Regions from separate parts of the Exiguobacterium abrahamii genome, predicted to be linked through region 3. Evidence: riboswitches for the same ligand, from Rfam matches in the RefSeq annotation. Region 3 holds a riboswitch; each other region holds the start of a gene.
The links. Region 3 has a riboswitch for S-adenosylmethionine ahead of ITJ88_RS01255 (methionine ABC transporter ATP-binding protein). Riboswitches for the same ligand answer to the same signal wherever they lie in the genome.
Positions count from the first base shown of each region.

Region 1: another riboswitch for S-adenosylmethionine. It lies ahead of ITJ88_RS02260 (methionine ABC transporter ATP-binding protein); the one in region 3 lies ahead of ITJ88_RS01255 (methionine ABC transporter ATP-binding protein).
Region 2: another riboswitch for S-adenosylmethionine. It lies ahead of msrA (peptide-methionine (S)-S-oxide reductase MsrA); the one in region 3 lies ahead of ITJ88_RS01255 (methionine ABC transporter ATP-binding protein).

Region 1 is NZ_JADOYC010000001.1:454,770-465,417, forward strand. Features, by position in the region: gene ITJ88_RS02250 (PLP-dependent cysteine synthase family protein) at 1-545, shown strand, start outside; gene ITJ88_RS02255 (bifunctional cystathionine gamma-lyase/homocysteine desulfhydrase) at 538-1,704, shown strand; SAM riboswitch class I at 1,762-1,866, shown strand; gene ITJ88_RS02260 (methionine ABC transporter ATP-binding protein) at 1,946-2,968, shown strand; gene ITJ88_RS02265 (methionine ABC transporter permease) at 2,965-3,630, shown strand; gene ITJ88_RS02270 (MetQ/NlpA family ABC transporter substrate-binding protein) at 3,663-4,496, shown strand; gene ITJ88_RS02275 (MDR family MFS transporter) at 4,576-5,826, shown strand; gene sufC (Fe-S cluster assembly ATPase SufC) at 5,960-6,745, shown strand; gene sufD (Fe-S cluster assembly protein SufD) at 6,764-8,041, shown strand; gene ITJ88_RS02290 (cysteine desulfurase) at 8,043-9,266, shown strand; gene sufU (Fe-S cluster assembly sulfur transfer protein SufU) at 9,256-9,690, shown strand; gene sufB (Fe-S cluster assembly protein SufB) at 9,727-10,648, shown strand, end outside.
Region 2 is NZ_JADOYC010000003.1:36,569-47,216, reverse strand. Features, by position in the region: gene ITJ88_RS11490 (acetyl-CoA C-acyltransferase) at 1-1,090, shown strand, start outside; gene ITJ88_RS11485 (enoyl-CoA hydratase-related protein) at 1,087-1,854, shown strand; gene paaX (phenylacetic acid degradation operon negative regulatory protein PaaX) at 1,928-2,812, shown strand; gene ITJ88_RS11475 (gamma carbonic anhydrase family protein) at 2,869-3,408, opposite strand; gene ITJ88_RS11470 (NAD(P)H-dependent flavin oxidoreductase) at 3,500-4,438, shown strand; gene ITJ88_RS11465 (DMT family transporter) at 4,576-5,004, shown strand; gene ITJ88_RS11460 (Crp/Fnr family transcriptional regulator) at 5,020-5,688, shown strand; gene ITJ88_RS11455 (DMT family transporter) at 5,701-6,183, shown strand; gene ITJ88_RS11450 (MFS transporter) at 6,444-7,664, opposite strand; gene ITJ88_RS11445 (winged helix-turn-helix domain-containing protein) at 7,679-8,278, opposite strand; gene msrA (peptide-methionine (S)-S-oxide reductase MsrA) at 8,509-9,039, opposite strand; SAM riboswitch class I at 9,135-9,238, opposite strand; gene ITJ88_RS11435 (M20 metallopeptidase family protein) at 9,301-10,479, opposite strand; gene ITJ88_RS11430 (putative quinol monooxygenase) at 10,557-10,648, shown strand, end outside.
Region 3 is NZ_JADOYC010000001.1:253,537-264,184, forward strand. Features, by position in the region: gene ITJ88_RS01250 (methionine ABC transporter permease) at 1-662, opposite strand, end outside; gene ITJ88_RS01255 (methionine ABC transporter ATP-binding protein) at 652-1,665, opposite strand; SAM riboswitch class I at 1,751-1,856, opposite strand; gene ITJ88_RS01260 (aminotransferase class I/II-fold pyridoxal phosphate-dependent enzyme) at 1,919-3,106, opposite strand; gene ITJ88_RS01265 (glycoside hydrolase family 13 protein) at 3,255-4,865, shown strand; gene ITJ88_RS01270 (MBL fold metallo-hydrolase) at 4,937-5,665, opposite strand; gene ITJ88_RS01275 (SMP-30/gluconolactonase/LRE family protein) at 5,793-6,599, opposite strand; gene ITJ88_RS01280 (metal-sensitive transcriptional regulator) at 6,768-7,031, opposite strand; gene ITJ88_RS01285 (RNA polymerase sigma factor) at 7,257-7,820, shown strand; gene ITJ88_RS01290 (anti-sigma factor) at 7,801-8,538, shown strand; gene ITJ88_RS01295 (bifunctional diguanylate cyclase/phosphodiesterase) at 8,724-10,648, shown strand, end outside.

The DNA.
Region 1 (10,648 bases), 200 kb from region 3:
GGGCTAAAGAACTCGGTCAGGAAATTCCGAACAGTTACGTTCCGTTACAATTCGAAAACGAAGAGAACCCAGTCACGTATCAGCGGACACTCGGTCCTGAGCTGATTGCGGACTTGTCGCACATCGACTGGTTCGTTGCCGGTTGTGGTTCAGGTGGCACGTTCGCCGGAACAGCGGACTTCTTAAAACAACGTCTAGGTACAAAAGCAGCAATCGTCGAACCGGAAGGCTCCGTCTTAAATGGTGGTCCAGCCGGTCCGCATAAGACAGAAGGCATTGGAACAGCGAAATGGCCAAGTCTCGTTCCGCGTGAACTCGTCGACGAGATTCATACGATTTCTGACCGCGATGCATTTGACGCGGTTCATACACTCGCTGCTCGCGAAGGATTACTCGTTGGTAGTTCAGCAGGTGCAGCGCTCGTTGCTGCGCTTGATATCGCGAAGCGTCACCCCGGCAGTACGATCGTCACCGTCTTCGCAGACAGTGCCGAACGCTACTTAAGCCAACAAATATTTGAAAAGGTGGACGAAACTCATGCGTAAGAAGACAGCATTGATTCATGGAGGAACAGGTGTCGACCGGGCAACAGGAGCCGTCACACCACCAATCTATCAAACAAGCACATACAAGCAGGATAAAATCGGTCAACTCAAGGACGGATACGAATACTCACGGACAGCGAACCCGACACGGACGAGCATCGAACGATTGATTGCGGATCTTGAGGGCGGCGCACGTGGTTTTGCCTTCGGTTCTGGGATGGCAGCGATTCATGCCGTCTTCCACTTACTTGAGTCTGGCGACCACATCGTCATGACGGATGATGTCTACGGTGGTACGTTCCGCTTGATGCAACGCGTCTTACCGAAGTTCAACATCCAAGTAACATTCGTCGATACGACGGACCTTGCGGCGACGGAAGCAGCGATCCAAGACAACACGAAGATCGTCTACGTCGAAACACCGACGAACCCGTTGTTGAAAGTAACGGACATCGAAGCGATCGCAACAATCGCCAAACGTCACGATCTTAAACTCGTCGTCGACAACACGTTTGCGACTCCATACCATCAACAACCACTCGCGCTCGGTGCAGATATCGTCTTGCACAGTGCGACGAAATACATCGGCGGACACTCGGATGTCGTCGCTGGACTTGTCGTCGTCAAAGATGATGCGCTCGGCGAAGAGTTGCACTTCATCCAAAACTCGACAGGCGGCGTGCTTGGACCGCAAGACAGCTTCTTGCTCGTCCGTGGTCTTCGTACACTCGGTATCCGGATGGATGCGATCGAAGAGACAGCCCATGATCTCGTTGAGTTCCTACAAGCGCAAGATATCGTCTCGAACATTTTCTACCCGGGACTTGCATCGCATCCTGGTCACGAGATCCAAGCGAAACAAGCGACTGGATTTGGTGGGATGATCAGCTTTGATGTCGGTTCAGCAGCGAACGCAGAAAAACTCGTCGAGGCGACACACTTCTTCACACTTGCTGAAAGTCTTGGTGCCGTCGAGAGTCTGATTTCCGTTCCTGCACGGATGACGCACGCGTCGATCCCAGCAGAACGTCGGGCAGAACTTGGCATCACGGACGGTCTCGTTCGGATTTCAGTTGGACTTGAAGACGCGGAAGATTTGAAAGAAGACTTAACACGTGCTTTCACGTTCCTCGAAAAAGTTTCTGAAAAAACTGTTTGACAACAAAAATAACCCCTGCTAATATTCAGAATATATTCTACAAACTTAATACCGAAACTCTTATCGAGAGTGGTGGAGGGACTGGCCCGATGAAACCCGGCAACCGCGGATTTAATCCGAAGTGGTGCTAATTCCAGCAGACAAAAGTCTGGGAGATGAGAGCAAATGGTTTTGTGTACTGAAAAAGTGCGCGCGTTTGCTCTAAAACGCGCGCACTTTTTTTATTTTAGGAGGGACAGTTGTGATTCGTTTACAAGACGTAGGAAAGATTTATCGCTCAAAGCGCGGAGCGGTCGAAGCCGTCGCGAATGTCGATCTGACAATCGAGCGCGGTGAAATTTTTGGAATAATCGGTTATTCCGGAGCAGGGAAATCGACCTTGATCCGATTGCTGAATATGCTTGAGGCACCAACGAGTGGTTCGATCCAAATCGATGGTGTTGAAATGACATCACTGAAACCAAAAGAATTACGAGGCGTCCGCAAGAATGTCTCGATGGTCTTTCAGCACTTCAACTTACTATGGTCACGGACGGTTGAAGAGAACATCATGTTCCCACTCGAACTCGGTGGCTTCCCGAAGGCACACCGAAAGGAACGGGTTGCGGAACTGATCCAACTCGTTGGTTTGGACGGACGCGAAAAAGCTTATCCGTCGCAATTATCCGGTGGTCAAAAGCAACGTGTCGGTATCGCTCGGGCACTGGCATCGAACCCGGATGTTCTCTTATGTGACGAGGCAACAAGTGCACTCGACCCGAAGACGACGGACTCGATTCTTGAGTTACTTGTCGATATCAACGAAAAACTGAAACTGACGATTGTCTTGATCACACACGAGATGCACGTCATTCAAAAAATCTGTCACCGGGTCGCCGTCATGGAAGCCGGTAAAATCGTCGAGCAAGGACCGGTCGCAGAGGTCTTCCGTCATCCGAAGCAAGCGATGACGAAGGAGTTCGTCAAACAATTGACGTCGCCGTCGGAAAACGAGTTGACGTTCGCGAAACTACGCGAACGGTACCCAACCGGAAAGATCGTTCAGTTGACGTTCGTCGGATCGACAGCGGAAAGCCCGATCCTCGCGGAAGTCATGAAGGATTCACCGGTCCTGTTCAATATCATCGGCGGAAACGTCGGTCAATCACAGGAAGGGGCACTCGGTACACTGTTCATTCAGTTGATTGGGGAAACAGCAGCAACACAAGCGGTCATCACGAAGCTTCAAGCCAGTGATGTTGAAGTGGAGGTGGATCACCGATGATTTCATTCTTTGACAACCTAGACTGGGACATGGTGTGGGAAGCGACAGGCAGTACCGTCTATATGACGGCAATCGCTGGGGTTTCGACATTCGTTCTCGGTTTGATCATTGGTTTACTATTGTATGCGACAAACGAAGAGTTGTTGTTCAAGAATCGGGCGTTCTATTCAGTGTTGAGCTTGGTCGTCAACGTCTTCCGTTCGATTCCGTTCATCATCTTACTGATCTTATTGATTCCATTTACGACAGCAATCGTCGGTTCGTTCCTCGGACCAACGGCAGCATTACCGGCACTGATTTTCGGTGCTGCACCATTTTACGGTCGGATGGTTGAACTCGCGTTACGTGAAGTCGATAAAGGTGTCATCGAGGCAGCTGAATCGATGGGCGCGACGAAGTTCCAAATCATCTATAAAGTCTTAATCCCGGAAGCGTTGCCTGCCATCGTTTCTGGTATCACGGTCACACTCGTCTCACTTGTCGGTTATACGGCAATGGCCGGAGTAGTCGGCGGAGGTGGACTTGGGGACATGGCCTTCATCGAAGGATTCCAGCGTTCTCAAAACGATGTCATCGTCATTGCGACACTCTTAATCTTAGCGATCGTCTTCGTCATCCAAATCATTGGTGATTTGCTGATCCGTGCGATCGATAAACGTTAATTCAAATTTTATTCATATTGGAGGAATCATTCATGAAAGTTTGGAAAAAATTCGTAGGTACTGCCGCTGTATCCGTTTTAGCAATCAGCCTTGCTGCATGTGGCGAAAAATCATCAGGATCAGGTAGCGACGACAAAACACTCGTCATCGGTGCTTCAAACGTACCGCACGCTGAGATTCTTGAGCACGTCAAAAAAGAATACGAAGCAAAAGGCTACAAGCTTGAAATCAAGAAGTTCCAAGATTACGTACTTCCGAACAAAGCACTCGCTTCAAAAGAAATCGATGCGAACTACTTCCAGCATGTACCGTATCTTGAGCAACAAGAGAAAGAAAACAAATCGTATAAGTTCGCGAACGCAGGTGGCGTTCACGTTGAACCACTCGGTATCTACTCGAAGAAATACAAGTCACTCGATAAGTTGCCAAACGGTGCAACGATCCTGACGAGCTCAAACGTCGCGGAACGCGGTCGTGTCTTGACGTTCCTTCAAAATGAAGGATTGATTAAACTCAAAGACGGTAAAACGACAGATGCACAACTCGGTGATATCGCAGAGAACCCGAAGAAACTCAAGTTCAAGACGAACATCGAAGCATCACTTCTTCCGCAAGCTTACAAAAACAATGAAGGTGACGCTGTCCTCATCAACACGAACTATGCGATTGATAACGGTCTGAACCCGTTGAAAGACGCGATCGCATCAGAAGATGAGTCGTCACCATACGTCAACATCATCGTCACACGTGACGGCGATGAGAAAGACAAGCGTGTCACAGCACTTCTTGACGTTCTGCACGAGAAGAAAAACCAAGATTGGATCCTCGACAAGTACAAAGGTGCGGTCGTTCCAGTCAGCAAATAAGTTCACCGAAACCGGCATCCTTCCTATATAATGGAAGGATGCTTTTCATTTGTCTGAAACAGGGGTTAGGGGGAATCATATGCAACGCATTCGTCAACTGCATCCGTTGACACTCGGGGTCTTGTTCGGGACGTTTTTCTCGCGTCTCGGAACGTTCATCACGATGCCGTTCTTCGCCATCTACATGACGACCGTTTTGAAATTCGATCCGGTCGATGTCGGCTGGGTCCTCAGTATCTCAGCGATCGCCAGTCTTGTCATGAGCTTCATCGGCGGTACCTTGTCGGACCGGTATGGACGGCGGGCGATGATGCTTGCCGGAACGATCGGGTTCGCAATCGTCTTCATTGCGCTGGCACAAGTCGAGACGTTCTGGGCATTCTTTACGCTCAGTGCCTTAAACGGGGTCTGTCGTTCGATTTTCGAACCATCCGCTCGTGCCTTGATCAGTGATACGACGGACGAAGCGAACCGGTTGTTCGTCTTCAATATCCGTTACGCGATGATCAACATCGCAGCAGCGATCGGACCGGGAATCGCTTTACTGCTGAGTGCAGGGAACACGTCCGCGACGTTTTACATCACGGCGTTCGTCTATATCGTGTACGGGGTGATGATTGGTATCTTATTCAAACGCCATCCGATCATCGAGACGCATGGTGGGAAAAAGGTGTCGTTTGGAGCAACGGTTCGTCTGTTGCGGACGGATATCGCCTTTACGCTGGCACTCGCCGGTATCATCTTCGGCGTCTTCGGCTACAGCCAGTTCAACTCGACCTTGCCACAGTTCTTGACGGAAACGTCACTCCTTGAAGGAGGGAAGACGCTCTATGCGATCTTAATCACGATCAATGCGATCACCGTCTTGGTTGTGCAATATCCGATCATGAAGTTTGGTGTCAAGACGTCACCGCTCGTCTCGATCACGACCGGGATTGCGACTGTTGCGATCGGATTGTTCATCATGGGAAATGCGAACGCGATCTGGTTGATGATCGTCGCGATGTTCATCTTCACGTGCGGGGAAGTCATGATGTTCACGATGACTGATATCTTGACCGATCGATTCGCGAAGCCGGAATTACGGGGCAGCTATTTCGGGGCGATGGGCTTAACATCGATCGGACAATCCATCGGTCCGATCGCCGGAGGACATTTGTTAAGTTTATATGGAGCGGACCGTCCGTTACCGATTTTCGGGATATTAGCGGGCTTGACATTATTCGGAATACCACTGCTCTTACTGTCACAACGGATTCATCGGGCTTCGACGATCGAGGAACTCGAGGAACCGGTGAAACTTTCGAATGATTCTCAACAAAACGCATGATTTTGAGAAAAATCAACGAGCGATGACGCTTGAATAATACGCGATGTTTCTTTAAGATTAGAATGATACTAAATTAGTAACGCTCGTGTTCTGAATCGTCAGTCACGAAATGAATAGATGGAGGGATTCTAACATGAAGGCTTCACACTTGAAGATTGAAGATCTACACGTCGCGATCGACGGCAAGGAAATCTTGAAAGGCGTCAACTTGGAAATCAAAGGCGGGGAAATCCACGCGGTCATGGGACCAAACGGGACAGGTAAATCAACACTCGCATCAGCATTGATGGGTCACCCATCGTACGAAGTAACATCTGGTTCAGTCACACTCGACGGCGAAGACGTCCTCGACATGGAAGTTGATGAGCGCGCACAAGCGGGAATGTTCCTCGCAATGCAGTACCCAAGCGAAATCAGTGGTGTCACGAACTCCGACTTCCTTCGTTCAGCGATCAACTCGCGTCGTGAAGAAGGCGATGAAATCTCACTCATGAAGTTCATCCGTGAGCTTGATTCACAAATGGGTCTTCTCGAGATGCCTTCAGAAATGGCACACCGTTACCTCAACGAAGGTTTCTCTGGTGGAGAAAAGAAACGTAACGAAATTCTTCAGATGATGATGCTTAAACCAGCAATCGCGATTCTTGATGAAATCGATTCAGGTCTTGATATCGATGCATTGAAAGTCGTCGCAAAAGGTGTCAACGAAATGCGTTCACCTGAATTCGGCTGCTTAATCATCACGCACTACCAACGTCTCTTGAACTATATCGAGCCAGACTTCATCCACATCATGATGGGCGGAAAAATCGTCATGTCTGGTGGTAAAGAACTCGCACACCGTCTCGAAGCAGAAGGTTATGACTGGGTTAAAAAAGAACTCGGCATCGAAGACGTCGAAATCGAAACAAAAGCGTAAGACGAGGGAGGAAGCATGATGACTGTAGAACTGAATCTTGCAGTAAATCGCGAGGCAGTGGCAGAACGTGCGACTCGCTTAGGGGAACCATCTTGGATGGTCGCAAAGCGTCAAGACGCACTTGATCTTGCCCCAACGCTCGCATTGCCAAAAGTAGAAAAAATCAAGATCGAAGGCTGGAACTTCACAGAAGGTACGACGGAACTCGAAACCGTCACTGGTCTTTCTTCAGATATCGAAGCATTGATCGGCGAAAACCGTGATCACATGCTCGTCACGCGTAACGGACAACTCGTCCACGCGCAAAACAGTGAAGCGGCAAACGGCGTCATCTTCACGACGCTCGAAGACGCATTAAAACAACACCCAGAACTCGTCGAGAAGTACTTCATGACGGAAGGTGTTCAAGTTAACGAAGATCGTCTTGCGGCATTAAACGCAGCACTTCGTAACGGCGGTACGTTCCTTTATGTACCAAAAGGCGTCAAGCTTTCTGTACCGATGCAAGCGATCTACACGCTTGAGCAATCAGGCGCAGCGCTTTACCATCACGCGATCATCGTCGCAGATGCGGACAGCGAACTGACGTATATCGAAAACTTCGTCTCTTATGGTGACGAAGCGCATAACGTCAACGTCGTCACAGAAGTCTTCGTTGAAGACAACGCAAAAGTCCTCTTCGGTGGTGTCGATACGCTATCGAAAGGTGCCATCACGTATATGAACCGTCGTGGTGTCGTCAAACAAGGCGCGAAGCTCGAATGGGCACTCGGTCACATGAATGACGGTCACACGGTTACAGAAACAAAAACACACCTCGTCGGAAACGATTCGTTCTCAGATACGAAAGCCGTTACGGTCGGTCGTGGAGAGCAAAAACAAAACTTCAACGTCCGGACGGACCACTTCGGTAAAGGATCAGAAGGTTTCATCTTGATCCACGGTGTCCAAAAAGACGCAGCAACATCGATCTTCAACGGAACGTCGATGATCCATCACGGCGCTTCGAAATCAAACGGCGTTCAAACGGAACGTGTCCTCATGTTGTCTGAAAAGGCACGTGGTGATGCGAACCCGATCCTCTTGATCGATGAGGATGACGTTATGGCAGGACACGCGGCATCTGTCGGTCGTGTCGATGAACTACAACTCTACTACTTGATGAGCCGTGGCCTTTCACGGAAGGAAGCAGAACGCCTTGTCGTTCACGGATTCCTCCAGCCAGTCGTCTCGGAACTTGCGATTGACTCGGTGAAAGAACGTCTCGTTCAAGTCATCGAAGGGAAAGTAAACTAATATGGGAATCGATGCATCCATCCGCAATCAGTTTCCGATCCTCGACCAACAGGTCAACGACCGGAAACTCGTCTATCTCGATAGTGCGGCCTCTTCGCAGAAGCCGCTCGTCGTCATCAATGCGATTGACGACTACTATAAGACGATTCATTCGAATGTGCACCGTGGCGTCCATACGCTCGGAACACGAGCGACGGATGCGTACGAAGGTGCGCGTGAGAACGTTCGTCGTTTCATCCAGGCGCAACACCATGAAGAAATTATCTTTACCCGCGGCACGACGACGGCGATCAACATCGTCGCGTCTAGCTACGGTATGGAGCATGTCGAAGAAGGCGACGAAATCGTCGTCACGTACCTCGAACACCATGCGAATCTCATTCCGTGGCAACAAGTCGCTAAACGCAAAAAAGCGAAGTTGAAATACGTTGATTTGACAGCGGATGGTCGCGTGACGGTCGAAGCGGTCGAAGCACAACTGTCTGACCGGACGAAGATCGTCGCGATGGCGCACGTCTCGAACGTTCTCGGTACAATCAATCCGATCAAAGAAGTCGCTCGTCTTGCGCACGCTCGCGGTGCCGTCATGGTCGTCGATGCTGCGCAAAGTGCGCCGCACCAACGGATTAATGTCACGGATCTCGATTGTGACTTCCTCGCTTTCTCCGCACACAAGATGTGTGGTCCGACAGGCGTTGGTGTCTTTTACGGGAAAAAGGCATTACTCAATGCGATGGAACCGGTTGAATTCGGTGGTGAGATGATTGATTACGTTGGTCTTGAAGAGTCGACGTTCAAACCGTCTCCATATCGTTTCGAAGCGGGTACACCGATTATCGCAGGTGCCGTTGGTTTATCGGCAGCGATTGATTTCTTAGAAGAGATTGGTTTAGAGAACGTCGAAGCACACGAACGTGAACTCGCGCAGTACGCGATGGCACAAATGCGTGACATCGACGGACTAACGATTTACGGTCCGGAAGAACGCGTTGGACTCGTCACGTTCAATCTCGGTGATGTCCATGCACATGACGTCGCAACCGTCCTTGATATGCAGGGAATCGCGGTTCGCGCCGGTCACCATTGTGCACAACCCCTGATGCGTTGGCTCGGAGCGAGCTCGACGGCTCGCGCTAGCTTCTATCTCTACAACACGAAAGAAGAGGTTGACGCACTCGTGACAGGACTTCGCCAAACGAAGGAGTATTTCAGTCATGGATTTTAACAATCTCGATCACTTGTATCGTCAAGTGATCATGGATCACTATAAAACTCCCCGAAATCGCGGTGCGATCGAGGGGGGCGTCACGATCGACATGAACAATCCGACGTGCGGCGATACGATTCGTCTCCAGCTCGCGATTGAAGACGATGTCGTCCGTGATGCGAAATTTGACGGGGAGGGCTGCTCGATCAGCATGGCGTCTGCTTCAATGATGACGCAACTCGTCAAAGGTAAGACTATCGAAGAAGCCTTACGACTCGCGGATATCTTTTCGGACATGGTCCAAGGAAAAGACTATGATGACGAATCGTTCGACCTCGGGGACGTCGAGGCACTCTCGGGTGTCACGAAATTCCCGGCACGGATCAAATGTGCGACACTTGCCTGGAAGGCGCTCGAACGCGGCGTAGAAGAAGGGAAGTAAACTTCGGTCACAAGCAAGTAAGAGGAGGAAATGAACATGGCAAAGAACATGCCGGAAATTGGCGATTATAAATATGGTTTCCACGATCGCGATATCTCGATCTTCCGTTCTGGACGTGGCTTGACGACTGAAGTCGTCGAAACGATCTCGAAAATGAAGGAAGAACCACAATGGATGCTTGATTTCCGTTTGAAATCACTCAAGATCTTCAACGAACAAGCAATGCCAGCGTGGGGTGGCGATCTCTCAGAATTGAACTTCGACGACATCACGTACTACGTCAAGCCGTCTGAACGGGCAGAGAAATCGTGGGATGAAGTACCGGAAGAAATCAAACGTACGTTTGATAAGCTCGGTATCCCTGAAGCAGAGCAAAAATACTTGGCAGGTGTCTCGGCTCAGTACGAGTCAGAGGTTGTCTACCACAACATGAAAGAAGACCTCGAAGAAATCGGTGTCGTCTTCAAAGATACAGATACAGCCTTAAAAGAGAACGAAGATATCTTCCGTGAGTACTTCGGAAAATTAATCCCGCCAACAGACAACAAGTTCGCAGCCTTGAACACAGCAGTCTGGTCAGGTGGATCGTTCATCTACGTACCAAAAGGCGTCAAAGTCGACACTCCGCTTCAAGCCTACTTCCGCATTAACTCGGAAAACATGGGTCAATTCGAGCGGACGTTGATCATCGTTGATGACGAAGCATCGGTTCACTACGTCGAAGGATGTACAGCACCGGTCTACACGACGAACTCGCTTCACTCAGCGGTCGTTGAGATCTTCATCAACAAAAACGCTTACTGCCGTTACACGACGATCCAAAACTGGGCGAACAACGTCTACAACCTCGTTACGAAGCGTGCGATCTGTGAAGCTGGCGCAACGATGGAATGGGTCGATGGTAACATCGGTTCGAAACTGACGATGAAATACCCAGCCGTCATCCTCAAAGGTGAAG
Region 2 (10,648 bases), on a different contig from region 3:
TAATCCACAAGTCGATCCGAAGACGATCGAGGAAGTCATTTTTGGCAATGCGAATCAGGCGGGAGAAGACAATCGCAACGTCGCCCGGATGTCGGGACTACTAGCTGGTCTACCGGTCGAAGTCGCCGGTACGACGATCAATCGCTTATGTGGATCAGGACTCGACGCCGTCATCGCGGCAGCGCGTGGGATTGCCTTAGGTGAAGGTGATATCTATATCGCTGGTGGAACGGAAAGCATGACGCGTGCACCGTTCGTTCTCGCGAAGCCGGATCAAGCCAACCCACGTGGCAACCAGACGATGTACGATACGACGATTGGTTGGCGCTTCGTCAATGATCGTTTAGCAGATCAATACGGAACGGATTCGATGCCGGAAACAGCCGAGAACGTCGCCCGTCAGTACGGGATTTCGCGCGAAGCACAGGACGACTTTGCGTTCGAAAGCCAACAACGCGCAAAACGAGCGATCGAGGCAGAGCACTTCACGGACGAACTGGTTGCGGTCACACAAACGGACCGGAAGGGTAACGTCAGCGTCTTCGACCGCGATGAACATCCTCGTCCTGAGACGACACGTGAGAAACTGGCGACACTTCGTCCGTTATTCCCAAATGGTACCGTGACGGCGGGGAATGCTTCAGGTGTCAACGACGGTGCGTCGGCGTTGTTATTGATGAGTGAAGAAAAAGCAAACGAACTCGGTTTGACGCCGCTCGGGTATTACCGGGCGAGTGCGACGGCAGGGGTCGAACCTGCCATCATGGGGATCGGACCGATCGACGCGACGAAAAAAGTCCTCCGACGGGCAGGGTTGACGGTCGAACAGCTCGATCAAATCGAGTTGAACGAAGCGTTTGCGGCTCAAAGTCTTGCCTGTATCGAAGCACTTGGTTTACCAAACGAAAAAGTCAACGTCAACGGCGGTGCGATCGCCTTCGGTCATCCACTCGGTGCGAGTGGGGCGCGGATTTTGACGACATTATTGCATGAGATGCGCCGGACGAATCGGACGTATGGTCTCGCGACGATGTGTGTCGGAGTCGGACAGGGTATCGCACTTGTCGTCGATCGGGAGGGACTCGTATGATTCACTTAGAACGAGAAGGCTATATCGCAATCGTCCGGATTGATCGTCCAGAACGTTTGAACTGTCTCGATTATCCGACGCTTGTCGCTTTGCAAGAACAGGTCGATGCGTTATCAGTCGACTCGGAAGCGCGGGTGGTCCTGTTTACGGGAACGGGAAAAGCATTTAGTGCCGGTGCTGATTTAAAAGAACGCGTGCATTTAAACGAAGAAGAAGTCCGGCGTAATGTCCTTGCGATCCGGAATGTCTTCACGTCGATCGCGCAATTGCCACAACCAACAATCGCAGCCGTCAACGGTCACGCCTTAGGTGGTGGGTTCGAGTGGATTCTTGCTTGTGATTTCCGCTTTCTCGTCGAAGATGCGCTCGTCGGCTTGACGGAGACCAGCTTCGGGATCATTCCGGGAGCTGGTGGAACACAGCGCTTGCCGCGACTGATTGGGGAGACACGGGCGAAGGAATTGATCTTCACGGCGAAAAAAATCGATGCGATGACAGCAGAACGGTACGGACTCGCGACAGCCGTCGTTGCCCGGGAAGCGTTGATGACGACGTGTCTTGAGTTTGCTAATCAGATGTTACAGAACGGACCAATCGCCTTGCGCCAAGCGAAGCGAGCGATTGATCAAGGGCGGGATGTCTCACTCGAAGAAGGACTACAGATCGAAACAGAAGCCTATGAAGTCGTCATTCCGACGGCCGATCGTCAGGAAGCGCTACAAGCCTTCGCTGAAAAACGACCACCACGCTTTGAAGGAAGATGAGGATGGTCGACGTTTGAAATAACCCGTATACTAACGATACACACTATGAACGACTGAAGAGAGAGTGAATACCATGAGTGCGAACACCCAATCGATGATCTTTACGATTTACGGCGATTATATCCGCCATTACGGCAATCAAATCTGGGTCGGGAGTTTAATTCGACTCGTCAAAGAGTTCGGACATAACGAACAGGCCGTTCGGGTTGCTGTCTCCCGAATGGTTAAACAAGGCTGGCTCGTCTCCGAGAAACAAGGAAATAAAAGCTTCTATTCATTAACACCACGTGGGGTGGAACGGATGGAGGAGGCCGCACGCCGGATCTACAGATCAACACCGCACGACTGGGACGGGAAATGGCGGACGCTGATGTACACGATTCCGGAGGATAAACGCCAGATTCGTGACGAGCTCCGTAAAGAACTGACGTGGAGTGGGTTTGGCAACTTATCGAACGGGGTTTGGATTTCACCGAACCCGCTTGAAAAAGAGGCGGAACGATTGATCGCGTCGTATGAGATCGAAGAGTATGTCGATTTCTTCGTCGGTGAATACCATGGTCCGAAGCAGGATCAATCCCTTGTCGAGCGTGCGTTTCCGCTGGAGGAATTGCAGGAGCGTTACGAGACGTTCATCACGGATTACAGCCGGCAATACATCGTCCATCAGAGTCAGCTCCAACTCGGAGAAATGACGGATGAACAGTGTTTCGTCGAACGGACGATGCTCGTACATGAATACCGGAAGTTTCTGTTCACGGATCCCGGGTTACCACAAGAATTGTTACCGGATGCGTGGAGCGGACATCATGCGGCGCTCTTGTTCGAACAATATTACCGATTGCTTGCACAACCAGCGAGTCGGTTCTTCGAATCGATCTTTGAAGAGACGCACGATGTGTCGCAACGCAGTGCCTCGTACGACGCGGCGGAACATCCGCTGTTTGCGGAACGGTGAGCATTTATTCGAATGAAAAGAGCGGGACGGATCAGTTGATCCGCCCCGCATTCGTGTCATTCAGATCTATTCTGTTCAGCAGATTCTGCGAGAATGTTTCGGAAGGCATATCCTTTATCGACATAAGAATCAATCGACTCCTGAATCATCGCAAGATCCGCTTCTGTTAGTTCACGCACGACTTTACCGGGTGAGCCGATGATCAGCGAACGGGGTGGGAAAACTTTTCCCGATGGAATTAGCGTATTCGCCCCGATGATGCATTCTTCACCAATCTCTGCGTGATCAAGAACGGTCGCACCCATTCCGACAATCGAACGACGTCCGATTTTGCAACCGTGTAAAATTGCGTTATGTCCGACCGTTACTTCATCTTCAATGACGACGGGTGCCCCTTCATACAGATGAATCGTCGCGTTGTCTTGGATACTGCATCGTTTCCCAATCGTAATCGGTCCTTCGTCACCGCGTAAGACAGCGTTGAACCAGACGGTAGACTCGGAACCGATCGTGACGTCTCCGATCAGATAAGCGCCAGGAGCGATGAATACATCGGAGGCGACGTTCGGATGAATCGATTGATACGGAATCTTCATAACAGAATGACCTCGTTTCTATAATAAGATGAACTACTATTCATTCCATGTCAGTATAGCATGTGAGTGAAGTCGAGAACGGAGGAAAGACATGTTTCCGATTTGTGAGCTCTTTAAAATTCGATATCCTTTGATCCAAGGAGGAATGGGTAACATTAGTCATGCGGCGCTGACGGCAGCGGTTTCGAATGCCGGAGGACTCGGTACGCTCGGGTGCGGGACATTGTCGGTCGATGAAGTGGCGTCCCGGATCCACGAGACACGAATGCTGACGGATCAACCATTTGCTTTGAACATCGCGATTCGGGTGTCTCCTTATACGGAAGCACTGATTGATCTCGCGATTGCAGAAAAGATTCCGGTCGTCTCCTTATCGGCAGGAAATCCAGCACCGTACATAGAGCGACTTCAAGCTGCCGGTATCAAAACAATCGCGGTTGTCGCTTCAGTCAAACAGGCGTTAAAGGCAGAACAGGCAGGGGCAGATGTACTCGTAGCGGAGGGAGTTGAAGCGGCAGGCATCAATTCACCGCTTGAGTTGACGACGCTGACCTTGATTCCGCAACTCGTTGATCGGGTCAACATTCCAGTCCTTGCAGCAGGTGGGATTGGTGACGGTCGTGGACTGGCAGCTGTTTTGTTGCTTGGTGCGGCTGGTGCCCAGCTCGGAACACGGTTGATCGCGACGAAAGAGGCGAAGGTTCATTCGGCATACAAGGCGCACTTAATGAATGCGACCGATACCGATACACGCATCATCGGACGTTCCGTCGGATTCGTCCGACGTGTCCTTGATGGTCCTTACGTCGAACGACTCACAGCAGAGACACCTGCTGCTTTTCTCGATCAGACGAATGAGTCGTATCATATTACGGGCGCTCTTGAGGGCGATGAGGAGAAAGGGTATGTCAACGCTGGACTGGTTGCGGGATTGATTCATGATGTGCCGACTGTTGCGGAGTTGTTTACGCGCATGATGGCGGAAGCAGAGGAACAGCTGAAACAAACGACGACTCGTTTTACGACATGAGCATACAGGGATGGACCCGCGATTCCACTTGTGGACAGCGGGTTTTTTCATGTTTTTTTGAAAATGGGACATTTGTCCTTTTCAAGTAGGGCACGAGTAAGGTCTACTCTAGTGTAGAGATTAAAGGAGGAGATGACGTGCAAGGAGTCGTGTTTGCTTTGATGAGCGGTCTGTTCATCGCCCTGCAAGGCATATTCAATGCGCGCCTTGCGACAGGCGTCGGACCGTGGTTGTCCGTATTGATCGTCCACTTTGTGGGTTTGATGGGTTGTTTAGTCATTTACAGTTTCGTACGAGACCGAAAAATCGGTGGCTTCCGTCAGTTACCGTGGATTTATGCGAGCGGCGGTTTGATTGGCGTGCTAGTCGTCGTAACGGAACTGACAGCAATCCAAAAACTCGGGATGACATGGGCGATGTGTTTATTACTCGTCGCACAGATTTTATGTGCGTTTGTGATTGATTTAAAGGGATGGTTCGGTGTCTTAAAAAAACAAGGAAATCGTGGTCAGTGGGTTGGTGTGGGTCTCATGCTTGCAGGAGTTGCGATTTTCTCACTTGCCTAAAGGGGGGGAATGAACATGGAAACCGTCATTCAACAGTATGGACTGGATACGATTTTGACGGAAGAGACGCGCGCTTGGTTGCGTCAAGAAACCTTCCAAAAAGGGGAACTCCTCTGTACGACAGGGGCAGCGATCGACCGGATGTACTTCATCGTTGCAGGCAAGGTCAAGATATCTGCTGCCTCGTCAGAAGGGAAACAACGGATTCTGCGATTCAAGACACCACTGACAGTGATCGGTGACGCTGAGTTCATCAACGAACGGGAAGTGCTGAATACAGTCGAAGCAGTGACCGATGTCGAGGTGTTGAGCGTACCATATGCGGTTTTACGCGAGCATAATACAACGAACGTCTTTCTGCAATTCTTATTACGCACGATCACAGCGAAGTGGTATGCCGACTCGAAATCAGCGTCGCACCATGTGTTGTATACCGTCGAAGAGCGATTTGCAGGATATTTGTTGTCGATCGCTTCTGAAGCCAGTGACAGCTTATTTTATCAGGAGATGCGGACGTCGAACCTGCATGACGTTGCTGACTGGCTTGGAACAAGTTATCGCCATCTCAACCGAATCATCACGAAGTTGTGTGAAGAAGAGATTCTCGTTCGACGACGCGGGAAAATCATCATCGTTGATCTGGAGCGGATTCGCGAGAAGGCGAACGGCAACAGCTATGAGTAAGGAGGAACGAACATGGTAATAGGCATCGTGTGTGCTGTATTGGCAGGGATGTTGATCAGTTTACAGACGGTATTGAATGCTCGGATGAGTGACGCGTTCGGTGCTTGGGCGACAACGACGCTGGTCTTCTTCGTCGGCTTCATCGGAGCAAGTGTCACGTATGTTCTGTTTCGTGGTGGAACAATCGGGCAGATCCAAAACGTATCGCCACTCTATTGGTTTGGTGGACTTGTCGGTGTCGGCGTCGTTTTTTGTGTCATGCGTGGGATTCAGTTGCTTGGTCCGTCCGTCGCCATCTCTGTCGTTCTGATTTCGCAGTTAAGCTTTGCTCTTGCTGTTGATACGTTCGGCTGGTTCGGTTTACCACAAATTGATTTATCGTTCGGTCAGCTCGTCGGTCTCGCCGTCATGGTATGTGGGATCTTCGTTTTGAAGCGGTATCAAGTCGTCGCGCCGGAAGAGAAAGCGAAGGATATGCCGAAGCAAGTCTCTTAAAAAATCTGATACTCGTTCGATCGACTGACGAACGTTTCTATCATCCTCGCTTTCCGCAGGCGGGAGGTAAGCCGCGTCATCCCGCATTCCATGCGATTTGCCGGGTCTTACCTGACCCTGACGAAAGCGCGACTCGCGCTTTCTTTCCCTGCAGGAGTCGAGGATGAACACTCACGTTCTAGATTGACTAAATAAAACATGCGCGTTTCCCGCTAATTCGATCGGGAGATTCGCATGTTTTTATGTGTTGTGACTTGATCTCAATCGAATAGATGAACCATTCGTCTTCCGAAGTAAAGCGAGAGAACAATAATGAGAAGACCGCAGTACAACATAATTGTCGTGATCGAAACGTGAAACGACAGTAGAAACGAGAGGAGCGCGTAAGATAGTGGAATGAGACCGTTTGACGCGGCATTGACGACACTCATGACACGTCCCATCGTCTGTTCCGCACACTGAGACTGGATGAACGTAATGAAGCGAATATTGATGATCGAAGAAAGGACACCAAGTGATGACAGGATGATCAGGTACAACGAAATCTGTTGGACTTGACTAAGCAGAAAGAGAAGCAGACCTAAGGCGCCAATTAATCGGACCGATGAGGTAAGCCCATTTGCTTTCGTCTGTGTAAAACCACTCCAGAGCGCCCCTCCGAGCATTCCCATTTGATAAGCCCCTTGCATATAACTTAAATCCATCGCATCTCCTTGAAGCACATCATGAACGAGTAAGGGGATTCCGAGTAAGAGTGGTCCAAAGAAAAAGAAATTGACACAGATGACAAGAAAAAGTGTCTGCTTGAGTTGCTGAAAGTGAAAGACGTAATGCAACCCTTCTTTTAGTTCAAAGAGAGCTGAATGCTGACGTGCTCGCTTGACCTTAGATTCACGAATACCATACGTGAAGAGAAGCGTCAGACAGAGTGTTCCGAAAATCACGAGAAAGACGTACGAGTAAGAGGAATGGCTGAGGATGACTCCACCAAGAATCGGACCTGAAAAGAGAACGATTTGATTAGATGTCTGAATCAATGAATTGGCTTTAGTGAGCTGTTCTTTCGAAACGAGTGTAGGCAGTAAGGAAGCATTCGCTGGCGAAAAGAATGCTTCCACACTACCGAATAAAAAGGCAAATCCTAAAATCGTCAGCAATGTAAGCTGATCGGCATGAAGTAACACGAGGAGGCAAATTATAAAACTGATCCGTAGACCGCTTGAGATACGCATGATCGTCGAACGTTTATAGCGATCGGATAAGACGCCACCGAACAACATGAGAAAAATACGGGGTAACAAGGTGGTCATGAGGACGAATCCGAGATATGACGCCTGGTTTAGCGTATGGATGACATACCATTGTTCAACAAACAGATAGGTTGATAGGGAGAGGGCGGAGCACATACCGGACCCCCATAAAAATAAAAAAGATCGATTTTTAAACAGTGATTGTTGCGTCTCCATTTCAATAGGTAGCATAAGACACCTCCGATTTAGACCTCGTCGTTCTCAAACAGTGGTTCATCAATTGCAAAGGCAGTTGTCATGATATAGAAGTGTTTTTTATCTTTTGCGTCTCGTGAAGGAGACCGTGTGAACTCGTCCAATAGAGCACGATACTTTGTAGCAAAGCGTTGAAAGTCGGCTTCAGACATCGTCAGTTCCTTTTGAAGTGATAAGCTCATCCAGTCCTCGACGTTCGAAGATGAAGGAGAAAAAGTAGCTGTCGGAGCCGTAAGAACGCGTGTCTTTGCCCGGTCCAATACTTCGAGATACGACTGCCGGGTCGCCTCTTTCGTCTCGACGAAGTTCAGTAGATGATCGGCAGGAATGTATCCTCGAGCAATCGCTTGATAGTATTTCAATAGATTGCCGCCCTGTTCTTCCGTCCGGACGAGACGAATCAAGTCATGCTTTTCAAGTTCTCGTACGTGATAGAGGATCTTCGCGCGGGATAACGTCAGTACGTGGGCTAACTGATGTACCGTATGTGGTTTTTCTACGAGAAGCATGAGGATTTTTGTTCGTAACGGATCACTGATCACTTTTAATTGTTCATAGCTCTCTAATATGTGAATCGCTTTTTGTTCCATGCAATCATCTCCTTTTTAACCGGTTAATTTTTATTAACCGTAAAATAAATGACTCCATTTGTAAACGGTTACAAATTTATGTAAGGGTATTAGTAAAGAAGACACCGTTTGTTTACATGCAAAAAAACTGACTCCCGTAACATCTCGATCATCCTCCACTTTCTACTGAAAGTAAGGGAAGGACGAGATGTTTGAAATCAGTCTCAGCTACTGTATGTGGTTCGAGGTGATTAGACCGTCGTCGTATCTTTCCATTCCTGCTCGATGAAAGCATCGCGACCAGAAGCAGCACGATCTTTTTTATAGTGCTCTGGATTTTTCTTATGGAAGTCTTGATGGTACTCTTCCGCCGGATAAAATTCAGAAGCGGCATCGATTCGCGTCACGATCGGTTGTTTGAAACGATTGCTTGCAGCGAGGGCATCACGGGAAGCGATTGCTGCTTCATGCTGTGCATCCGTATGATAGAAAATCGCTGGTGCGTACTGCGTGCCGCGATCTTGGAATTGACCTTCTGCATCTGTTGGATCCGTTTGTGGCCAGTAGAGTTCGAGCAGACGCTCGTACGGGAACAGGCTCGGATCAAACGTGATTTGGACGACTTCGAGATGTCCCGTCGTTCCTGTTTTGACTTGCTCGTACGTTGGGTTATCGACGTGACCGCCCATGTAACCCGATACGATTCCCTCGATTCCTGGTAATTCTTCAAACGGTGTCACCATGCACCAAAAACATCCACCTGCAAATGTTGCTTTTTCCATCCGTCTCTTCCTCTCCGTGGGAAATTCCCATTGTATGTCTGACAGCGAGAAAAACGAAAACGACTCCTTCGCTTGGTTGCAAAAGGAGTCGCCGCTTTTTATCAACCAAAGCTTTCGCTTTGCTGGTCGTAGCACCTTGCTATGCGCAGGTTGCTGGGACGTCATCGATCCAGATCTCTCGGTCCACTCTTGATAAGGGTATATGAAGTTGATGTCATTCGTTATCATTGTTGTGATGATACCATTCACACAGAAATAAAGTCAATCCTTAGGTTTCAAGGCACGTAAAACCGTCGCTCCGAGTGTCTTCGCACCAACCAACAACGCCTGTTCGTTGATTTCGTACTGCGGATGATGCTGTGGATAGTTGACGCGACCGTCCGTATATCCGGAGCCGGTAAAGAAGTAACTTCCTGGCACATGCGTTAGATAATGCGCGAAGTCATCCGCAGCCATCATTGGTGTGAGTGCCCGGACGGATGCTTCCGGTAAGAAAGAAGCGGCTTCCTGAACGAGTTTTGTCTCGTCCGGATGATTCCAGAGCGCCGGGTAACCAGTCGTGAAGTCGATTGAATAGGTGGCACCAATGCCGGCACATGTCGTTTTGGCGACAAGATCGACTTCTTGCCGGAGCTGATGCCGCAATGTCTCATTGAACGTCCGAATTTCGCCGACGATGCGTGCTTCACCCGTGACGATGTTCGGCGCCGTTCCCGCATGGAAGGATCCGATTGCAAGAACTGCCGGCTCGAACGGATCGACCCGTCGACTGACGAGATGCTGTAAGTTACAGACGAGCTGCGCTCCAGCGACGAGCGCATCTTTTGTTTTGTGCGGTGCTTGCGCATGTCCACCTTGACCATGGACGATGATTTCGAATTCGTCGATTGCACATAATGTATGTCCTTCTCGAAAACCGATCGTACCGACCGGTAAATCATTTTCGAGATGTGTCGCAAAAATCGCATCGACGCCTTCGAGGACGCCGGCTTCGATCATTTGGATGGCTCCACCGGGAAAGACCTCTTCTCCATGCTGATGGATGATTCGAATCGTTCCTTGCAATTGATCTCGTAACGGATAGAGTGTAGCAGCAAGGGCCATCACCATCGCCGTATGTCCATCGTGTCCACAGGCATGCATGACACCGGGATGGATCGACCGGAAGGCAAGTGTTGTCTCTTCTTGAAGTGGTAAAGCATCGAAATCTGCACGGACCGCAATCGTCGGACCAGGCTGTTTGCCTTCGATCGTCGCGACGACACCACGACCTCCGACGGCTGTTTGATAAGGGATGCCCTGCTCCGCATAAAAGTTTGCAATCCGTTCTGGTGTACGGACTTCCTGGAAAGAAAGTTCCGGATGTCGATGAAAATCACGCCGTAACGCAATCATCTTTGGTTCGAATTGTTCGAGTGCTTCAAAAAGTTGTGTTTGCATCTTCAAGCTCCTTTGACGTGTGTTTTTTCGTGAAAATGGGTACAGATACAGGTAATCACGAAAGGGGATAATGAAACATGGGAGAAATCGTCGTCAACGCTGTACTTACCATCAAAGCAGGACTCGCGGATCAAGTCTTTCCGATTCTACAAACGGTCTATCATGCCGC
Region 3 (10,648 bases):
CGTTTATCTGTTTTTCGCGCCAGTTGATTGCCAAGTGCTTGAATACTTTGAACGATGACGATGAGAACGACGATCGTCACGATCATGATGAGATTATCGTAGCGATAGTACCCGAAACGGATCGCGAGGTCACCAACACCACCGCCGCCGACGATACCAGCCATCGCTGAGAAGCCGATCAAGCTGATCGTCGTTAATGTGATGCCCTGAATGATGCCAGGAAGTGCTTCCGGTAAGAGGACACTGACGATGATCCGCAATGGTTTCGCCCCACAGGCTTCCGCTGCTTCGATTAGACCAGGCGGAATTTCGCGGAGTGATGTTTCGACGAGGCGTGCGAGAAATGGAATCGCTGCGACACTAAGGCTGACGGACGCTGCCGTCGGACCGATCGTATTGTCGAGTAAGAACTTCGTCAACGGAATGAGGGCAACGAGCAAGATGATGAACGGTAGCGACCGGACGATGTTGACGACGAAGTCAAGAACACGGCGGACGGCAAGGTTTTGAAAAAATAATCCGCGGTCGGTGACGAACAAGAGAATCCCGAGCGGAATCCCGACGACCAATGCGAAGGCAAGTGAAATTCCGACCATCCACGCCGTCTCACCGAGCGCCTTCAAGAGCTCCGGTAACATCGTTTGAATACGATCAAGCCACATCCTGAATCACCTCGAGTGCATGAAGTTCCGTCGCGAGCCAGTCGAGGGCAGGAGCGATTTGGTCGGATGAGCCCGTCAAGCTGACAATCAGGACACCGAAGGCGACGTCTTGAATGTAGTCGACCTTACCGTGCAAGATGCTGACCGAGATATCGTAACGGCGTATCGCTTCTGATAACGTACTCTCACCGGTCTTCTCGCCCGTGAACTGTAAGCGGATGATCTTACCCGGCGTTGCCTGTAAGATGCGTTCCGGCAATTCGATTTGTAGTGCCGTATCGACATAATGTTGCGTCACCGGATGCTTGGCTTGACTGAACAAGTCATAGGTTGAGGCGACTTCAACGACTTCACCTTGCGACATGACCGCGACGCGATGGCAAATCTGTTTGACGACATCAATCTCATGCGTGATGAGGACGATCGTCAATCCGAGTCGTTCATTCAAATCCTTCAGCAGTTCAAGGATCTGAAGTGTCGTAACAGGGTCAAGAGCGGATGTCGCTTCATCACATAACAAGACGGTCGGATTGTTTGCGAGTGCCCGGGCAATCCCGACGCGCTGTTTCTGTCCACCGCTTAATTGACTCGGGAAGTTCGTCTCAAATCCTTCAAGTCCGACGAGCGAGACGAGCTCGCGAATTCGCTCCGGGAAATCTGCTCGTTTGACGCCAGCGGCCTTGAGCGCAAAAGCGATGTTATCCGCGACGTTGCGCGACTGGATCAATTGGAAATGCTGAAAGATCATTCCTGTCCGCAAGCGAAGTTGACGCAAATCTGCTTTTGACATCCCACCGAGCGAGACACCGTCGACCTTGACGGTTCCTTGTGTCGGATGCTCAAGCCCGTTGATCAGGCGAAGTAATGTACTTTTACCGGCACCGGACTCACCGATGATTCCGAAGATTTCTCCTTTTTGAATCGTCAAATCGACATCCCGTAAGGCAAAAATCGGGGTCCGATCTCGAACGAACCGTTTTGTAATGTGTTTGAATTCAATCATCCGCTCATCTCCTCATACAAAAAAAGTCGCTTTTTCCTAGTAGCGGAGCAACCAGAAAAAAAGCGACGAAAGTGTAAGATTTCGTAACTTATCTCTCAGAATGAAGATCATTCTGTAGGATGTGGCACCGTTCCTTACAGGTGGTTGCCGGACGTCGTTGGGCCTAATCCCTCGGTCGCTCTCGATAAGTAGTTATGCTGTTGGGATTTACTTTAACGGAAATGATTCCCATCTGTCAAATGTTTTTTCAGAATTATTCCGCAACAGGTGTCCGGAACAGGTTGAGCGTTCCGATTCGATCGACGGCTTCTTCTAGACGTTCGACGTCAGCAATTAAGCTGATTCGCACGTAACCTTCACCGTATTCGCCGAAGAAGGATCCAGGGGTCACGGCGACGTGTGCTTCGTCAAGCAGGTGATCGGTGAAGCTTTGGGACGTGTAACCTTCCGGAACAGGAAGCCAGACGAAGAAGGAACCGCCCGGGCGTGGACCACTCCAACCAATCGCATCGAGTTTTGCGAACAACGCATCGCGTCGTGTTTCATACAAGCTACTTAACTCACGGACGCACGTTTGGTCACTCGTCAGAGCGACGGTCGCCGCATGCTGAATCGGTGTGAAGGCACTGACGTAGAGATGTTCTTGGTATGTTTCGATGCTTGAGATGACGGACGGATTTCCGATCGCGAAGGCAATCCGGAAGCCGGACATGTTGAAGCGTTTTGAGAGTGAGAATAGCTCAATCCCGACGTCTTTCGCCCCTTCCGTCTGCAGGAAGCTACGTGTCGGACCATCGAAACTGATGCCACCGTATGCTAAGTCATGGACGACGCAGATATCATGGGCATCGGCGAAAGCGACTGTCTGTTCGAAGGCTTCTGCCGTTGCGGTCGCACCCGTCGGATTACTCGGATAGTTGAGGAACAACATCCGGGCACGCTCGACGTCCGTCGTATCAAGTAAGTCGTAATCCGGTAAGAAGTTATTTTTCTCAAGCAACGGAAGCGTGATCGGGTAAGCACCAGCAAGTGCGGCGCCAGACAGGTAATCCGGGTATCCTGGATCCGGAACGATGACACCCTCTCCAGGGTTGACGATCGTCTGCGGTAAGGCGACGATGCCGGCTTTACTGCCGAGGAGAATTGCGACTTCCGTTGCCGGATCGATCGTGACACCGAATTCAGTCGCATAAAAGCGCGCGACGGCTTGTTTTAGAAAATCATGTCCACGAAACGGTGGATATTGAAGGTTCGTCGGTTCATCGATCGCCTGTTTCAGTGCGTCGAGAATATGTACGGGCGTCGTTTGATCGGGTGTTCCTTGACCAAGTGTGATGACATCGTGACCTGCTGCTTTGACAGCGCCAATTCGATTCGCAAGTTCAGCGAAGACGGGTGCAGGAAGCCGGTCGATGGCGATGGATGGAGCGAAATGTTTCATGGATGCGTGCCTCCTTCGTGGTATTGTCGTCAAGGATAACGAATATTCAGTCAAAAGAAAAGAACTTTTTCGAAATTCAAAAAAATTGTCGGATAAACAGGTACAGATAAGTGGAGCGGGAATAAAGAGTAGGGAGAGGAGTGGGAAGATGAAGCGAGCTAAATGGAAAGAGTCAGTCGTCTATCAAGTCTACTGGCGTAGCTTTAAAGATTCGAACGGGGATGGGATTGGTGATTTACGAGGTGTCATCGACAAGCTTGATTACATCGCTTCACTTGGTGTCGATGTCGTGTGGTTGAATCCGTGTTATCGTTCCCCAGACGTCGATAACGGCTATGATATTGCCGATTATTACGAGATCATGGAAAAAGCGGGAACGATGGGAGATCTAAAGGAGTTGATCACGGCCGCTCATGCCCGTGGATTAAAGGTCATTCTCGATTTAGTCGTGAACCATACGAGTGACCAGCATGACTGGTTCCGTCAGTCGCGAGAGCGGATCAACGATAAGGATGACTGGTACATCTGGCAGGAAGGCACGAAAGAGACGCCTCCGAACAACTGGCGCTCGTACTTTGCGCCAAGCCCGTGGACGTGGAGTGAAGAACGCGGGCAGTATTATTTTCATTCCTTCGCCAAAGAGCAGCCCGACTTAAATTGGGAGCACCCAGCTGTGAGGCAAGCGATCTACGACATGATGAACTGGTGGATCGCTCAAGGAATCGACGGCTTCCGAATGGATGTCATCAACTTGATCAAAAAACGATCGCTTGAGGATGTCGCCAATCCGTTTGATCTCTCGTACCTTGGAAATCAGCCCGGCGTGCATGACTTTTTGCAGGAGATGCATGCGAATGTTCTCGCTGGTAAAGACTTGTTTACAGTCGGTGAGATTCCGTTCGTTGGTCCAGAAGACGGACTGTTATATGTCAGTGAAGACCGAAAAGAACTTCGGACGCTATTTCACTTCGAAATCGCGGATGACATGGAGGCGATGGATCTCTTACGATTCAAGGAGATTCAAAAACGCTGGTACGACGTCTTATACCCATTAGGTGTCAATTCACAGTTCCTCAACAACCATGATCATACACGACAAGTGACGCGCTTCGGCAGTGAACGATACCGCGTCGAGAGCGCGAAACTACTCGGTTTGATGTTGCATACGTTACCGGGCATTCCATATGTGTATCAAGGAGAAGAAATCGGGATGACGGGGATTCGTTTCTCGGATCCGTCGCTTTATCAAGACGTCGCCTTTCGAAATCGATACGAAGAGCGCGTCGCTGGTGGAGAGGACCCAGAGGTCGTACTCTCGTCGATGCAGTTACTCGCGCGTGATAATTCCCGTACGCCGATGCAGTGGGACGATACACATGCAGCTGGCTTTACGAGTGGTAAACCGTGGTTAGCGGTCAATCCGAATTATACGGACATCAATGTCGCGCAAGCAGAAGCCGATCCATCGTCCGTGCTTGCTTTTTACAAGTCGCTGATTCAGATGCGAAAGGATCATCCGATCATGGTCTACGGTACGTACCGCGACTTAGCACTCCATGATCCGTATCTCTATATCTATGAGCGGGAATTAGAGGGAGAAGTCTGGCGGATCGTCCTCAACGTACATGATGAACCGATGCAGACCGCCCTTGTCTTACCGCGGGAGAAGTTGCTCGTATCAAATTATCCGGATAGCCCGGATATCTTGCGTCCCTACGAAGCACGCGTCTATCGTTATTCTGTTGCAGAACAGACATGAGTCGTCTGTAGAAAAAAACATCCGCGGACATGTCAGGAACACGTTCGCGGATGTTTTTTCATATGCGTCCATTACTTGAAAGGTGATGATTTTTTCGTCTGCAAGACCTGAGTGAATCGATCGACGGCTTGTCGCATCTCGTAACTTGGTCCAAGGATTAGTGGACCATGTCCGACGGCAAGAATATCTGGAGACAGTTCCGTCAATTGATCAGCCGAGCGAAGGGCGACGTCAGGATCCCATGTTGCAAGTGCAGGAAACGGGAATTGCCAGCGGACGTCACCGGAGACAGCGAGTCCTCCTTGCGTCTGAAAAGCATCGCCAGCAATCAACGTCCGGCTTCCTTCATGCCAAAGCGAGATCGAACCAGGTGTATGCCCGGGTGAGGCGATGACACTGAGACTACCGACTTGTTGACCACTCTCGAGCAAGCGATCCGGTCGTGTTTTGATGTTTTTTGGAATACCCCCTTTTAAGGGTGTCGTTTCGCCTTCGCGTAGCGTCTCATCCCCACTGAGTAGGGCGGCATCGCGATAACTGATACAGACTTGAGCAAGTGGGAAGGCGTTTGCAAGGAAATCCAGTGAGCCGACATGATCGGCGTGCGCATGAGTCAGGATGATTGCGCCGAGTGGTTTCTCTTGCTGTCGAATATAGTGATAGAGCGCCTTTGCGTTAATTCCGAGTCCAGCATCAATCAATGTTAAACTGTCTGCTTCTTCAAACAGGTAGCAGTTGACCGGGAAAAAGGATGGGGTCGTCTGCAGTTGATGTAAACGTTCGATTGTCGTGACACGCATCGGCTTCACTCCTTCAAAAAATGAATAGTCTTCTTCTTTAGTATCGTCTGTTTTTTTAGAGGCGTCTAGACGAATTGTGTGGAAAAAGAGGCATCACCTCTAAAAAAGATGATCCCTCCTCTACGAATCATTCAAATGTTACAGCGAAGACGGCACCGGCGTGTGGCGCATCATCTCCGTTTGCAGCTGTCGTGACGAGCAATCGATCTTCGTAGAAAATCGGGCACGTCGGATTTGCTACTGGGAAGTCGACATGATTGAGTTTTTCACCAGTCGCAAGATTCCAACGGGTGATGCATGACCCAGCATAATGCGCGATCCAAGCATGACCTTCCGCGTCCTTCGTCATACCATCCGGGAACCCTTCTTCTTCTTCAAGGTCAACGGCGACACGCTTGTTCGAAAGTGGTGCGTCCGGAGCATAATCAAAGGCATAGACTTTTTTCGTCGGTGTATCGATGTGATAGAGCGTATTGCCATCTTCTGACCAGACGAGTCCATTCGAGTTCGTCAAGTCTTCGTGCAAGACATCGATGGAACCATCGTGACGCAGACGGAACAATCCAGCGGTCTTACCGTCTTCTTCATTAATGCTACCGGCGACATATTGTCCGGTTGGATCAAGCTTTCCGTCATTCATCCGGTCGGAATCGGGTAGCGACAGTTGATGCTCAAGAGACAGATGTCCTTCTTTGAGATCAAACGTTCCGAATCCGTGTTCTGCCGTGACACGCAATAAATCGGGTGCATCCGTTAAGGCAATCGACGTGATGGCACTTGGTAACGTGTACGGCTTGAGTGCTTCTGTGACGAGATCATATGAAAAGAGAAGTTGATTCGGAATATCAACGAAATAAAAGCGCTTTGTTTTTGCGTCGTAAACAGGAGATTCGCCTGTCTTACATGCGACATCAATGAATAGGGAAACGGTCATAAGTACTCTTCCTCCTAAGTGGACGTCTTTTACGAGCAGTCCAGATAATAACAATTTAGTATACCTGTTTTGACGCGCAATCAAACCTGGATCAAACAGCTGATATACTAAAATAAACGTTTAAAAAATAGTCTGCTATCCAAGCAGACTATCCGTACGAGCGTTATATCAGCGGCTCTTAACGAGCAAGTTTACCGCTTCCTTGACGAGTTCTTCGGTTTGTCCATCGCCGTTTTGTTCGGCGTCCTTGACGCACTCAATTAGATTCGAACTGACGACGACGCCGATCGTCCGGTCAATCGCAGAACGGGCAGCGGAGAGCTGGGTGATGACATCGCGGCAATCTTGCCCTTCTTCCATCATCCGTAAAATGCCTCGTAGCTGTCCTTCGATCCGACTAACACGGTTCTTCATCTTCCGATCATAATCCATTTTTATTCCTCCGATTCCCGTTGACCTGACGTCATGTAGTATCTTTATGCTATGCCCATTACGGTATAACTGTCAATTCAACAGAATTTTAAGCTATACTTTTATTAGAATTAGGGAATATGGATGTGGTGAAGTTTTTACTTAGAAAATGAATAAAATAGAAAACGATTTGGTGTCAGCTTGCGTATACTATATGATAAGGCTGACATCAGAAGGAGGAGAAGGATGCACACTCAATCCGATGAATCGCTTTATCACCTGATGCGTAGCGGTGATGAGCAAGCCCTCGAGACGTTGTACGATAAGTACGAGAGGCTGTTGTTCTCATTCGCCCATCGCTTTACGAATAATGACCGGTTGTCCGAAGAAGTCATACAAGAAGTGTGGATGAAGATTTGGAATGGTCGTGTTGATTTTGATACACAAAAAGGCAAGTTTTCATCGTGGATTTTAACGATTACACGTAACGCGGCACTGGATTGTCTCCGTCGTGAAAAACGACAGCCGACGATCGAAGTCGAGGAGCGAGATGGTGGATATGACGAGCCGGTCGAGCGGACGGTCATGCAGCGGGAAACGGCTGCTGAAGTGCGCGGGGCGGTCAGTGAACTGAAGCCCGAGCAGCAAGAGCTGATTGAACTCGTTTACTTCCAGGGTATGACGCAGCAACAGATTTCAGAGCGACTCGATTTACCTCTTGGAACGGTCAAGACGCGAATCAGGAGCGCGATTCAAGCATTACGAAAACGAATGGATGGGAGGGAACGAGATGGAAGAACGTTGTCATGACTTAATCGATTATTTCAATGGAACATTATCCGCAGCAGATCGCGACGCGTTCGAAGCGCATCTTGCGACGTGTGAAGAATGTCGCGAAGCGCTTTTAGAAATGGAAGAACTCATGCTTCCCATCGCTGAATCGCTTCCGGAGCGACCCGTTCCTGCAGGTATGAAAGCACGGATTCTTGGAGAAGTCCTTGGTTCAGCAGAGACGGCGTCTCCGAAGGAAGCACCGATGACTACTCCGGTAGACATCAAACAAGCACGCCAGCAACAAACGAAGAAAAAGAGTGTCCCACTCGGCTGGTTGATGAGTATCGCCGCCGCCTTGATTCTCTCACTTGGTGCGAACGCCTACTTCCTCTCACAGGAAGAAAGCACGGATACACCCGAGACGTTAGCCATGGATGAGATCAAAGGGATGGGGAACTTCGAAAGTACCGAAGCGATCAAAGGATCAAGTATGATTTTCACGCAAAACGATAAATCGTACATGCTGGTTCAGTTGAAAGATTTACCGCCACTTCAAGAAGGGCAACTTTATCAGTTATGGACGATCGAAGGCGAAACACCTACTGCGAACGGTGTCATCGAAAAAGATGGAGAGGCAGCAGCTGTCTTCCCACTTAAAGGAGACGGCAAGGTGGACGCGGTCGCCATCACGGTCGAACCCGAACCAGATTTAGAAAAACCGACGGGCGAAATCGTCGCATCGGTCGCATTATAAGAACGAAGTTTAGCGGATCCGTCTCGTACGGATTCGCTTTTTTTTGTGCAAGGTGCTCAATGGAATAAGTAAATGCGCGTTGAAATGATAAGAAATCGAATGAATTTCTAATTTTTACTGAAGAAATGAGACCGAGCAGACGATAGTTAGGAGAATGACAGTCTATTAAGGAGAGGCCTCATACAATGAATGAATGGATCATCTTAACGAAACATTATGAAGTGACACTCGTCGTAGTGTCGGTGCTCGTTGCCATCATCGGATCATATGGTTCACTAGAGTTAAATCGGCGTCTCGCGAAGGCGACTTCCTTGAAGAAGCGTGCCTTGTTCCTCTCATCATTGACGATGGGATTATCAATCTGGGGAATGCATTTCGTCGGGATGGGGGCATTCGCCCTGTCGGTTACGGTTCGCTATGATTGGTTTTTAATGTTCTTATCCGTCATTCCTGCCATTTTGGCTGCTTTCATTGCCTTCCATCTCTTGTATTCGTCGACGATTACGAGAAATAAGGTGATTTTAGCGGGGGCACTGATGGGAGGCGGAATCGCCACGATGCATTATCTGGGGATGATGGCGATGCAGTTCGGTGGAACCGTCCGATATGAGACAGGATTATTCCTCTTATCGGTTCTGATTGCCGTCACGGTCGCGTATATCGCATTGCTACTGCTTCATCGCTTAAGACATGTCAATCAGAAACGGATCTTGATTCCCATCGCGGTCGTGATGGGGTTTGCCATCTCGTCGATGCATTATGTCGGAATGCTCGGTACATCGTTTTGTATCCCAGCTTCCAATGCCGGGATCATCGGTGATGCTCCCATCACGTCGAACATCTTAAACGAAGTCGCCATCCCCGTCTTCTTGATCGTCATCTTGATTGCTGGACTCTATATTCATTTGGAGCGACGTGCTTTACAAATGATGGCGTATACCGATCATTTGACCGGACTGCACAATCGCCGGTGGCTCGATCATCATATGGCGAAGGTCGATACCCATTACGGTCGAGCGAAACAAGAGATGGCGATGGCCTTGCTTGATCTGGATGGATACAAGTGGGTCAATGACACATTCGGTTTTGATAAGGGGGATGCCGTCATCCGCCAGTTCGCAGAACGGATGCTACGGACGCTAAAGGAAGATGAAGCATGTATCCGTTACAATGGTACGCAGTTCTTCCTGATCAAACGTGTCTCGCAGGAAGATATGACGGAGGTCTTCGAACAGATTTTAGAGGACGTGCGTCAACCGATCGACCTCGAAGATCAGGCAGTCCATCTGACAGCGACGATGGGCGTCATCTTACCGGATACGAAGGAATCGCTTGAGATGCGGATCGGTCAGATGGAGAGTGCGCTGCGTGCTGGTAAGAACGAGGGACGCGATCGTTTCATCGTATATGATGATGCGCTACACTCTGATCGTAGAGAGCAATTGATCGTTGGCTCCTTACGCCGGGCGATGACGGATTTCAAGGAGTTCGCTCTTGTCTATCAACCGAAGATCGCACTCGCGACAGGAAAGGTGGATCAGGCGGAAGTTCTGATTCGCTGGAATCATCCGAAGTTCGGTTTCATCTCACCGGCGGAGTTTATCCCGCTGGCTGAGAAATATAGTCTAATTCATCGTTTAACGGAGTGGGTACTAAAAGAGACTGTCGCACAGATGGAGATTTGGAAGAAGGAAGATTATTTCATTCGCCAAGTTTCTGTCAACTTGTCCGCGATGCATTTCCGGTCCGAGTCGCACAACGTAATGATCAAAGAAATCGTTCACCATTCCTTAAAGAATGGAAGTGAATTGCAACTACAGCTCGAAATCACGGAAACGTCCGTCATGGAGAATCTGGACCGAGCGATGACGATGCTTGGTGAATTGAAACAGCTTAGTCTGACGATTGCACTTGACGACTTTGGAACCGGTCTATCATCGCTAACGCACCTGAAGCATTTGCCGATCGATATCCTGAAAATCGACAAGTCGTTCATCGATGAAGTCCCACATGACGAACGGGGAACAGCGATCACGGAAATGATCATCCAGCTGGCGAAGAGTCTTGGGATCGAAGTCGTCGCGGAAGGTGTCGAGACACTCGAACAGCA